4 regions of the Micromonospora sp. CPCC 206171 genome follow, and region 1 is predicted to be linked to each of the others. Evidence: riboswitches for the same ligand, from Rfam matches in the RefSeq annotation. Region 1 holds a riboswitch; each other region holds the start of a gene.
The links. A riboswitch is a leader RNA that binds a small molecule or an ion and turns the genes downstream of it on or off. The one in region 1 is predicted to bind cyclic di-AMP.
Positions count from the first base shown of each region.

Region 2: it holds a riboswitch for cyclic di-AMP, as region 1 does, so the genes downstream of both, V6U89_RS09375 (coiled-coil domain-containing protein) here and V6U89_RS26870 (C39 family peptidase) in region 1, are expected to answer to the same signal.
Region 3: it holds a riboswitch for cyclic di-AMP, as region 1 does, so the genes downstream of both, V6U89_RS15915 (transglycosylase family protein) here and V6U89_RS26870 (C39 family peptidase) in region 1, are expected to answer to the same signal.
Region 4: it holds a riboswitch for cyclic di-AMP, as region 1 does, so the genes downstream of both, V6U89_RS08210 (C40 family peptidase) here and V6U89_RS26870 (C39 family peptidase) in region 1, are expected to answer to the same signal.

Region 1 covers NZ_JBAKHT010000034.1:25,734-27,927, forward strand. The annotation lists gene V6U89_RS26865 (alpha/beta fold hydrolase) at 1-396, opposite strand, end outside; gene V6U89_RS26870 (C39 family peptidase) at 503-1,327, opposite strand; cyclic di-AMP (ydaO/yuaA leader) riboswitch at 1,564-1,704, opposite strand; gene V6U89_RS26875 (hypothetical protein) at 2,008-2,194, opposite strand, start outside.
Region 2 covers NZ_JBAKHT010000005.1:201,288-203,481, reverse strand. The annotation lists gene V6U89_RS09380 (cation diffusion facilitator family transporter) at 75-989, shown strand; cyclic di-AMP (ydaO/yuaA leader) riboswitch at 1,131-1,262, shown strand; gene V6U89_RS09375 (coiled-coil domain-containing protein) at 1,267-2,194, shown strand, end outside.
Region 3 covers NZ_JBAKHT010000012.1:57,642-59,835, forward strand. The annotation lists gene nhaA (Na+/H+ antiporter NhaA) at 1-334, opposite strand, end outside; gene V6U89_RS15915 (transglycosylase family protein) at 581-1,264, opposite strand; cyclic di-AMP (ydaO/yuaA leader) riboswitch at 1,263-1,437, opposite strand.
Region 4 covers NZ_JBAKHT010000004.1:242,524-244,717, reverse strand. The annotation lists gene V6U89_RS08210 (C40 family peptidase) at 7-1,047, opposite strand; cyclic di-AMP (ydaO/yuaA leader) riboswitch at 1,060-1,196, opposite strand; gene V6U89_RS08205 (NlpC/P60 family protein) at 1,345-2,194, opposite strand, start outside.

The DNA.
Region 1 (2,194 bases):
GCGCTCCGCCAGCTCGCGCGCCCGGGCCAGCTCGGCCGGCGACCAGACCGCCTTGATGCCCAGCCCGACCACCGCGTCCACCGGGAGCCCGGCGTCGCGGGCGGCCAGCGCCAGCGCGACCACCCCGCCGAGGGAGTGGCCGAGGACGACGAGCCGGTCAGCCGGGCGGGCCCCCTCGGGCACCGGGCCGAGCCCCGCCGCGACCTGCTCGGCGAACCCGGCGAAGGAGTACCCGGGCAGCGGCGGCGAGAAGCCGTGGCCGGCCAGGTCCGGCGCCAGCCAGCGGCCCGGGCAGCGGTGTTCCAGCAGCGGCGCCCAGGGCAGCCACACGTCGCCGGTGGCGCCCATCCCGTGCAGCAGCAACAGCAGCCGGCGGGTACCCGAGTCGTCGGTCATGGGCCGCAGTGTGCCACCGCCCGGCTCCGCCGCGCGAGATCCGCGCCAACGGCGACGGGCACCGGCCCCTGAGGGGAGCCGGTGCCCGGACGAGCGACGGTGTGGATCAGGCGGAGTAGCCGCGGGTGGCGATCCAGTTCGCCAGGTCGATGGTGCTGACCCAGTACGACGGCAGGTTCGGGTCCGCCGAGTCGGCGATCCGGACCGTCCGGCCGTCGTTCTTGTAGCCGACCACCGCGATGTAGTGGCCGCCCGGGAAGGAGTGCCAGCCGCCGTCGGTGTCGGTGGCGCTGCCCGCCACGTTCGCCACGACGCCCCGGCCGTCGGTGATCGCCGCGATCACGTCGGCCTGGAGCCGGTCGATCTGGGCGGAGCTGGGGGTGCCCTGGAACATCCGGGTCCGGTACGGGTCACCCTTGACGATCTGGTTCAGGACCCGGGTGGTGTCCAGCGCCGAGTTGGTGCCCATCTCGGTGGTGCCGAGCGGGCCGGCCAGCTCGTCCTGGGTCCGCTCGACGCCCGACGCGCTCAGCGCGTTGCGCACCGCGGCCGGACCGCAGTTGTAGTAGGTGGTCTGCGCCTGGTAGTCGTAGCGGAGGACCTTGGTCGACGGCGGCTTGGGGGCCGCCTTGCGGGTCACGTCCGGGTCCGCCTTGGCCTTGGTGGCGCTCGCCGACGGCGAGGGGCTGGCCGAGGGCGACGGCTTGTGGGCCGGGACGGCGACGCGGGCCTGGCTGCGGGTCGCGACGTCGTCCAGCCGGGGCGCCACCTCGGCGACGGCGGCCGAGGTCTGCTGGCGGGCGGGCGCCTCGTCGGCGAGCAGGGTGCTGGCGCCAGAGACGAGCACGAGCGCGGCGGCCGAGCCGGCGACCAACTGGTACGACCGTTCGGTGGCCAGGCGTCGCAGCTGCCGCTTCAGGGGGTGCTTCACGTGTTTCCTCCACGGTACGAGGGCGGGAGCGGCATGCCGGACCGGCGCGTGACAGGACGTCACCCGCGGTGTCGAAACCGGTGTGCGAGGCCGCTCGGCGGGGGGTGCGCCCGGTTGGAGGCCGGGCGGCGGGGTGAGGCCGGAATCAGCGCGCGAGGGCGCGAGGGACCGGCGGGATCACCCCGGTACCGAGGTGGAGAGCAAGCCGAGGAATGCGAGGGAACAGCAAGAGCTGGAACTCCTTCCGACACCGCCTACCGGGTTAGCTGACGGATTCGGGCGGGAAGAGCGCCCTACCACGGGCCGTGGCCCGCGGATTCACCCCGGACGTGCATGGGTCCCCGGTTCGTGAAATCACGATTGAGCGGGTCGGCGCGGCGTCGCCTCTTGCGATCGGAAACCGCACCGGACCCGGGCGACACTACTGGTCGGTCACGGGTCGGCCAAGCCCTGCGATCTGCGTAAACATGATCAGGGCGACCAATTTGCCGTACAGTTCGGCACTGACTTCGCTCGATGGGACAGGCGGTTGTTCCGGGATCGCCGGGCGACAACCGGACAGCACGGCAACAAATCCCGCCGATCGTCGCGATCGATGTCACCGGCTGTGACCGGATGACCGGTTTCACGGTCGCCGTGACGCGACTCACGGAAATACGGGTAACAATTCGGTCGCGTCCTCAGCCCACCCGTGCCGGCCGCCACCGCGCCGCGAGCGCCGTCCGTGCCGTCGCCGTCGCCGTCCGCTGGGCGGGCAGCCGCGCCGGACACAGTCGCTCCGCCGCCGCGTACGCCTCGACGGCGAGCGCGCGGGCCGCCGCGGCGGCCAGTTCGGCGTCCCGCCACGCCGACCGCTCCCGCCCGGCC
Region 2 (2,194 bases), on a different contig from region 1:
TGGGGGTTGGTTGCATACATAGCTATGTGAGCATAGGTTGGGTTCGAGTCGTCGGGGCGACGGAGGGTGTGGGCGTGGGCGCAGGTCATGACCACCACGGGTCGGTCGCGAACGCGGCGCACCGCCACCGGGGGCGGCTCTGGGCGGCCTCCGCGCTGCTCGCCGCGCTGATGGTGGTCGAGGCCGTCGCCGCGTTCGGCACCGGCTCGCTGGCCCTGCTCTCCGACGCCGGGCACATGTTCACCGACGTGCTCGGCATCGGCATGGCGCTGGCCGCCATCACCGCCATCCGGCACGGCGACCGGGACCCGCAGCGCACCTTCGGGCTCTACCGGCTGGAGGTGCTGGCCGCGCTCGCCAACGCCGTCCTGCTCAGCGGGGTGGCGATCTACGTGCTGATCGAGGCGGTCCGCCGGTTCGGCGATCCGCCGGAGGTGCGCACCGGGCCGATGCTGGCGGTGGCGGTGCTCGGCCTGCTGGCCAACCTCGTCGCGTTCGCGCTGCTGCGCGCGGGGGCGCAGGAGAGCATCAACCTGCGCGGAGCGTACCTGGAGGTGCTCGGCGACCTGCTCGGCTCACTGGGCGTGATCGGGGCCGCGCTGCTCATCGCCGGCACCGGCTGGTGGTGGGCCGACCCGGCCGTGGCGGTCGCGATCGGCCTGTTCATCCTCCCCCGCACCTGGCGGCTCGGCCGCGCGGCGGTGCGCATCCTGGTCCAGGCCGCCCCGGAGCATCTCCAGGTGACCGCCGTGCACGACCGGCTGACCGCCGTCCCCGGCGTCGCCGAGGTGCACGACCTGCACGTCTGGACGCTCACCTCCGGCATGGAGGTCGCCTCCGCCCACCTCACCATGGTCCCCGGCGCCGAGGTCGGCACGGTGCTCGCCGCCGCCCGCACCGCCCTGCACGAGGACTTCCACATCGAGCACGCCACCCTCCAGATCGAGCCGGGGGCCGCCCCCGGCGCCTGCGGGCAGGTCGAGTGGTGACGAAATCGGACACCTATTGTCCAGTTATGTCACCTACACCGCGATTCACTCCAGTACCCTCAGTCACGAAACGGGCGGGTGTCACACCCGTACCGGTAGGCTCGGTCCCGGCCTCCGCCAGGCGGCACCCTCCGGTGCCGGCGGTGGCCGCCGCCTAATCGCCTGCCAGGGCGAGCCGGGGAACCATGTTCGTGGGGTGCATCCGCGTCAGCGGTAGGGATCTTCCGTCCCGAACCCGTCAGCTAACCCGGTCGGCGGCTGACGGAAGGACATGTTCATGCACGTACGACGTACCACCGCACGGCTGGCGGCCGCGGTCGTCGCGGCACTCGCCCTCGGCGTGTCGTCCGCGCCCGTCCCGGCGACCGCCGCTCCCCCCGCCACCCGGCTCGCCGCCGCCCCCGGCGACCCCGAGGGCGGCACCCCGGCGCTGCGGGCCCAGCTCGACGCGGCCAGCAAGGGCTGGATCGACGCCAAGGCCGCGCTGGAACGCTCCACCAAGCGGCAGCAGGAACTCAACAACCAGCTCAAGACGATGGAGTCGGAGCTGACCGTCCGGCAGGGCAAGGTCGGCGAGATCGCCGGCGTGGCGTACCGGACCGGGCGGCTCGGGCCGGTGTCGGCGCTGCTCAACAGCTCCAGCCCCGAAGGCTTCCTGGACCGGGCGGCGGCGCTGGAGACGGTCGCTTCCCACGAGGACCGGGAGCTGCGCAACCTGATCCGGACCCGTGACGACGCCACCCGCACCCGGGCCGCGCTCGACCAGGAGCTCGTCGAGCAGCGCAAGCAGGTCGCGGTGATGGCCAAGCGCAAGCAGCAGGCCGAGCGGGCCCTGGCGGTGGCCGCGGCCGACAAGCCCGCCGCCAGCGCCGGCGGCGGCTCCAACCCGGGTACCTCCACCGCCAACGCCAAGGCGGCGCCGCGCAACCCCGACGGCTCCTGGCCGTCGGAATCCTGCAGCGTCAACGATCCCACCCCGGCCAACGGCTGCATCACCCCGCGCATGCTCAACGCGCTGCGGCAGGCCCAGGCGGCCGGCTTCACCCGGTACGTCTCCTGCTACCGCCCCAGCGGCTCCGGCGAGCACCCCAAGGGCCGGGCCTGCGACTTCGCGGCGCAGAAGAGCGGCTTCGGCGGCGACGCGACCGGCGGTGACCGGACGTACGGCAACAACCTGGCCGCGTACTTCATCCGCAACGCCGACC
Region 3 (2,194 bases), on a different contig from region 1:
CCGCGGCCCGGCGCGGGTCGCGCAGGTCGCCGGCGACGAACTCGCGTTTGAGTTCCAGCCCGGCGACGAAGAAGAAGACCGCCAGCAGCCCGTCGGCGGCCCAGGTGGCGAGGGTGAGATCGAGGTGCAGCGACGCCGGGCCGACGGTGAGGTCCCGCAGCGCCCGGTAGCCGTCCGCCCAGGGTGAGTTCGACCAGAGCAGCGCGAGCAGCGCCCCGACGAGCAGGAGCGCCCCGCCCACGGTCTCCTTGCGGAGGATGGCGGAGATGCGGCTGGTCTCGCCCCAGGAGCGGCGGGCGAACAGGCTGGTACGGCGCCGGGGGGCGTCGGTCACGGGGTCTCCTCGTCGGCAGGGGTCGCGTCATCCACCGCCGACCAGACTTCCCGGCACACCAGGGCCAACCCTATCCCCGCCCCCGGCCGACGGCCCGACGACCCGGCGACGCGGACGCGCCGGCGGGCCGGTCCACGCGCGCCGGGTACCCCGCCGGCAGCGGCCCGAACCACGACGGCGCCGTGGACGCGGCGACGCCCGGCCGGTCGTCCGGCCGGGCGTCGTCACGGTGCCCAGGTGCTGGGGTCAGAGGCTGAGCTTCTGACCGGGGAAGATCAGCCCCGGGTCGGCGCCGACCACGCGCCTGTTGCGCTCGTACAGCGCCTGCCAGCCACCGGCCAGGTCCCGGGCGTCGGCGATCTGCGACAGGGTGTCGCCCGACCGCACCACGTACACGTCGCCGGTCGCGGCCGGCGCGCTGCGCCGCTGGCTGCGGGTGCTGTGCTGCTCCCGCGAGGACCGCTCGGTGGAGGCGGCCTTCGACGAGTTCCGCGAACTCGAGCGCCGCTCCGACTTCTGCGACTTCTGCGACTTCTCGCTGGTGGTGGCGTAGCTCTTGGTGGAGCCGCCCTTGCGGCCGCAGGTCGGCCAGGCGCCGATGCCCTGACCGTCGAGCACCTTCTCGGCGATGGCGATCTGCTCGCCCCGGCTGGCCAGGTCGGCGCGGGAGGCGTACTTCTTGCCGCCGTAGCCGGCCCAGGTGCTCTGCGAGAACTGCAGGCCGCCGTAGTAGCCGTTGCCGGTGTTGATGTGCCAGTTTCCGCCGGACTCGCACTGGGCGATGGCGTCCCAGTTGACGCTGGCGGCGCTCGCCGGCGACGCCGGCGCCAGGACGGCGGCGACCCCGGTGACCGCACCGACGGCGAGCGTGCCGACGGCGATGCGGCGCGAGCTGACCCGTCGGTGACGGGCGGTGTATTCAGTTGCCATGTGGATTCCTCCACGCCGACGAGGTGAGCTGTCGGGTTCGGGCCGAGGAGCCCGGCCGCCGTGGGCGGCTTCACCCCGAGGTGACGTGCACCGAGGAACGTGTGGGTCCCCCGCTCCATGCCCGCTGACAAAGGTCCCACCGGCCGGCGGCATGGATTAGGCGTTACCGGCCGTGGTGTCCGCGATCGCGAACACGAACGACGTTAGGAACTGTTTCGGGCGATTGCCCACTTCTTGTGAAGTTCTTCACCCGGCTGAGCGACGGGCCCTCGTCTGCAGTTGCAGACGGTCCCCCGGTTTGGACAATGTGCGGGCTCTGCGCGGCGGACGCCCTGTCCGGGGCAAGCCGGAGCTGTTCCGGGTACGCACAATGGACGCCTCAGCGGCGGCTCAGCGCGGGGGCGGCCGACGACAGCCATACGGGCGATCAGCCCCGACAACCGGGTGTCGGCGTAGGACACCTGTTCGACATCCTGCGATAATTCGGCGTGGCCCTCACACCCGAGCAGGCTCGCCTGCACCTTCCCCGCTTTCTCGCGCTGGTCGAGAAGACTGCGACCTGCTGGTACCTACCCGGGCGCGCACGTGAGAACGGCTACGGCACCCGCGTGGTCACGACACATTCGTCGTCGGCAGGTCACGTAGTAACGGCGAGTGCCGCGAATGTGCGAGAGCCTACGCGCGGCAGAAATACGGTTACCAGGGGACGGCAGCCGATCTGAAGAGGCGATGTCGCAACGGGCACGTACGGACGGCTGAGAACACCAGAACGGCCAACCGAACCCGGGACGGTAGGCAACGAACTGAGCGATTGTGTCTCGACTGCCGCCGCGAGGCGGTGTCGCGGTACGAGGCGAAGCGCCGACAGCCGACTCCGAGGAAGGATCAGCAGGGCCTTGGGCCGGACGGCGGCTAGAAGGACCGGACCGT
Region 4 (2,194 bases), on a different contig from region 1:
GCGCACTCAGTCCGGCCGGCCGTAGCTGTTGACCGGCCCGTCGTCGACCCGCTTCATCTTGATTGGCTGGCCCGCCTGGGAGGCGTGCACCACCCAGCCGCCGCCGACGTACATGCCGACGTGGTGCAGGTCGGCGTAGTAGAAGACCAGGTCGCCCGGGCGCAGGTCGGCCCGGCTCACCCGGGCGGTCACCTGGCGCTGCTGGCGGGCGTTGTGCGGCAGCGAGACACCGGCCTTCGCCCACGCCGCGAGCATCAGCCCGGAGCAGTCGTACGAGTTGGGACCCTCGGCACCCCAGACGTACGGCTTGCCGATCTGCGCGCAGGCGAACTTGACGGCCGTGCCGGCCGGGCCGCCGGGATAGCCGGCCGGGCACGGGGCCGGGCGCAGCGCACCCCCGCCACCGTTGCCGTACACCTTGAGCCGCAGTTTCTGCAGCCGATCGATCTCGGCGTTGATCTGCTTCTTCTTCGCGGCGAGCTGGGCCTCGGTACGGGTCAGCTGAGCGACCATCTCGTCCAGCGGCGCCTTCTCCGCGGCCAGCTTGTCCCGCAGCTCCTTGACGGTCCGCACGTCGCGCTGCTGGCGCTGGGCGAACCGGTCGAGCATTTCGAGCTGGTCGACCAGTTCGGCGGGGGAGCTGCTGCCGAACAGGGCGTTGACGGCGGAGACGTTCTCCCCCTTGTACGCCTCGGCGGCGAGCCCGGTGACCTGGTTCATCGCGAGGTCGACCTGGAGTTGCAGCGGATCGATGCGCTTGGCCAGCGCGTCGGCCTGCCGGCGCTTGGCGGCCAGGTCCTGACGGGTGGCGTTGTGCTGCTCGATGATCGGTTCGAGCCTGTTCCAGTCCTGGTCGATCTGCCGCTCGATCTCGGCGACCGAGGGTTCGGCGTGGGCCGCCGTGGCAGCGCCGGTCAGTACGACGGCGGCACCGGCGAGGGCGGCAAGGACGGTGGTGAAGCGGGACCAGCGTGGGCGCGGCGCAGCCGTCAGCCGGGCGACCTGGGTCGACCCGTACGACGGTGGCCGCGGGGCATGGTGTGCCACCGGGCTCCGGGCTCCTTCTTCCGCGACCGCCTACCGGGTTAGCTGACGGGTTCGGGCGGGAAGGGAGCGCCCTACCGCAGTGGCTGCGGATTCACCCCGGCTTACCTGGGTCCCCGGCTCGCCCGCGGGCGACTCGGCGGTGCCGGCCACTGCCGCCCGGGTTGGACGGACCTGTCGCGGCCGACGAAGGACCAGAGTAGAGAGGACCGTTATCGATCCGCAACCCGCCATGCCGTGCCGGGTCCCGGATACGCGGAACCCCCGGTCGGTCGACCGGGGGTTCGCGGCGAGCTCGGGTCAGTTCGGTCGCCGGAAGCCGGCGACCGGCATGTAGTCGACGCTGGTGACCTGGACCGGTTTGCCGGTCCGTGGCGCGTGGACCATCAGCCCACTGCCCAGATAGAGACCCACATGGTGCAGGTCGCTGTAGAAGAAGACCAGATCACCGGGGCGCGCCTCGGAGCGCGGGATGGCCTTGCCCTCGTTCCACTGGGCGCCGGTGTGGTGGGTCAGGTAGATGCCGGCGGCCTTGTAGGCGTACTGGGTGAGGCCGGAGCAGTCGAACGAGTCCGGCCCGTCGGCACCCCAGACGTACGGGTCGCCTACCTGCTGGCAGGCCACCCGGATGGCGGTCTGCGCGGCGGAACTCACCACGCCCTTGACGGTCGGGCAGCCGGCCACCTTGACGACGGTCTTCGGCATCGACGCCTGGAGCCGCTTGATCTCGGAGTTGATCTGCGCCTTCTTGGCGGCCAGCTCCTTCTCCTGCTTGACCTCCGCGGCGATCAGCGCATCGAGCTTCTGCTTCTCGCCGTCGTACTTCTGCCGGGCGTCGATGACGACCTGGAGCTCCTTGCGCTCCTGCGCGGCGAGGCGGTCGAGGATGGTCAGCTGCTCGGTCAGGGTGCCCGGCTTGGCGCTGACCAGCAGCGCGCCGATGTCCTGCGAGGGGCCCGTCATGTAGTACCGGGAGGCGAGGTCGCCCACCCGGTTCATCGCCAGCTCGGTCTGCAGGGCCAGCGGCTGGATCTTCTTCTCCAGCTCCGCCGACTTCTTGCGGTTGACCTTGAGGTGCGCGCGGACCTTGTTGTACTGCTCGATGGTCGGCTCGAGCTGTTCCCACTGCTTGTCGATCGCCGCCTCGATC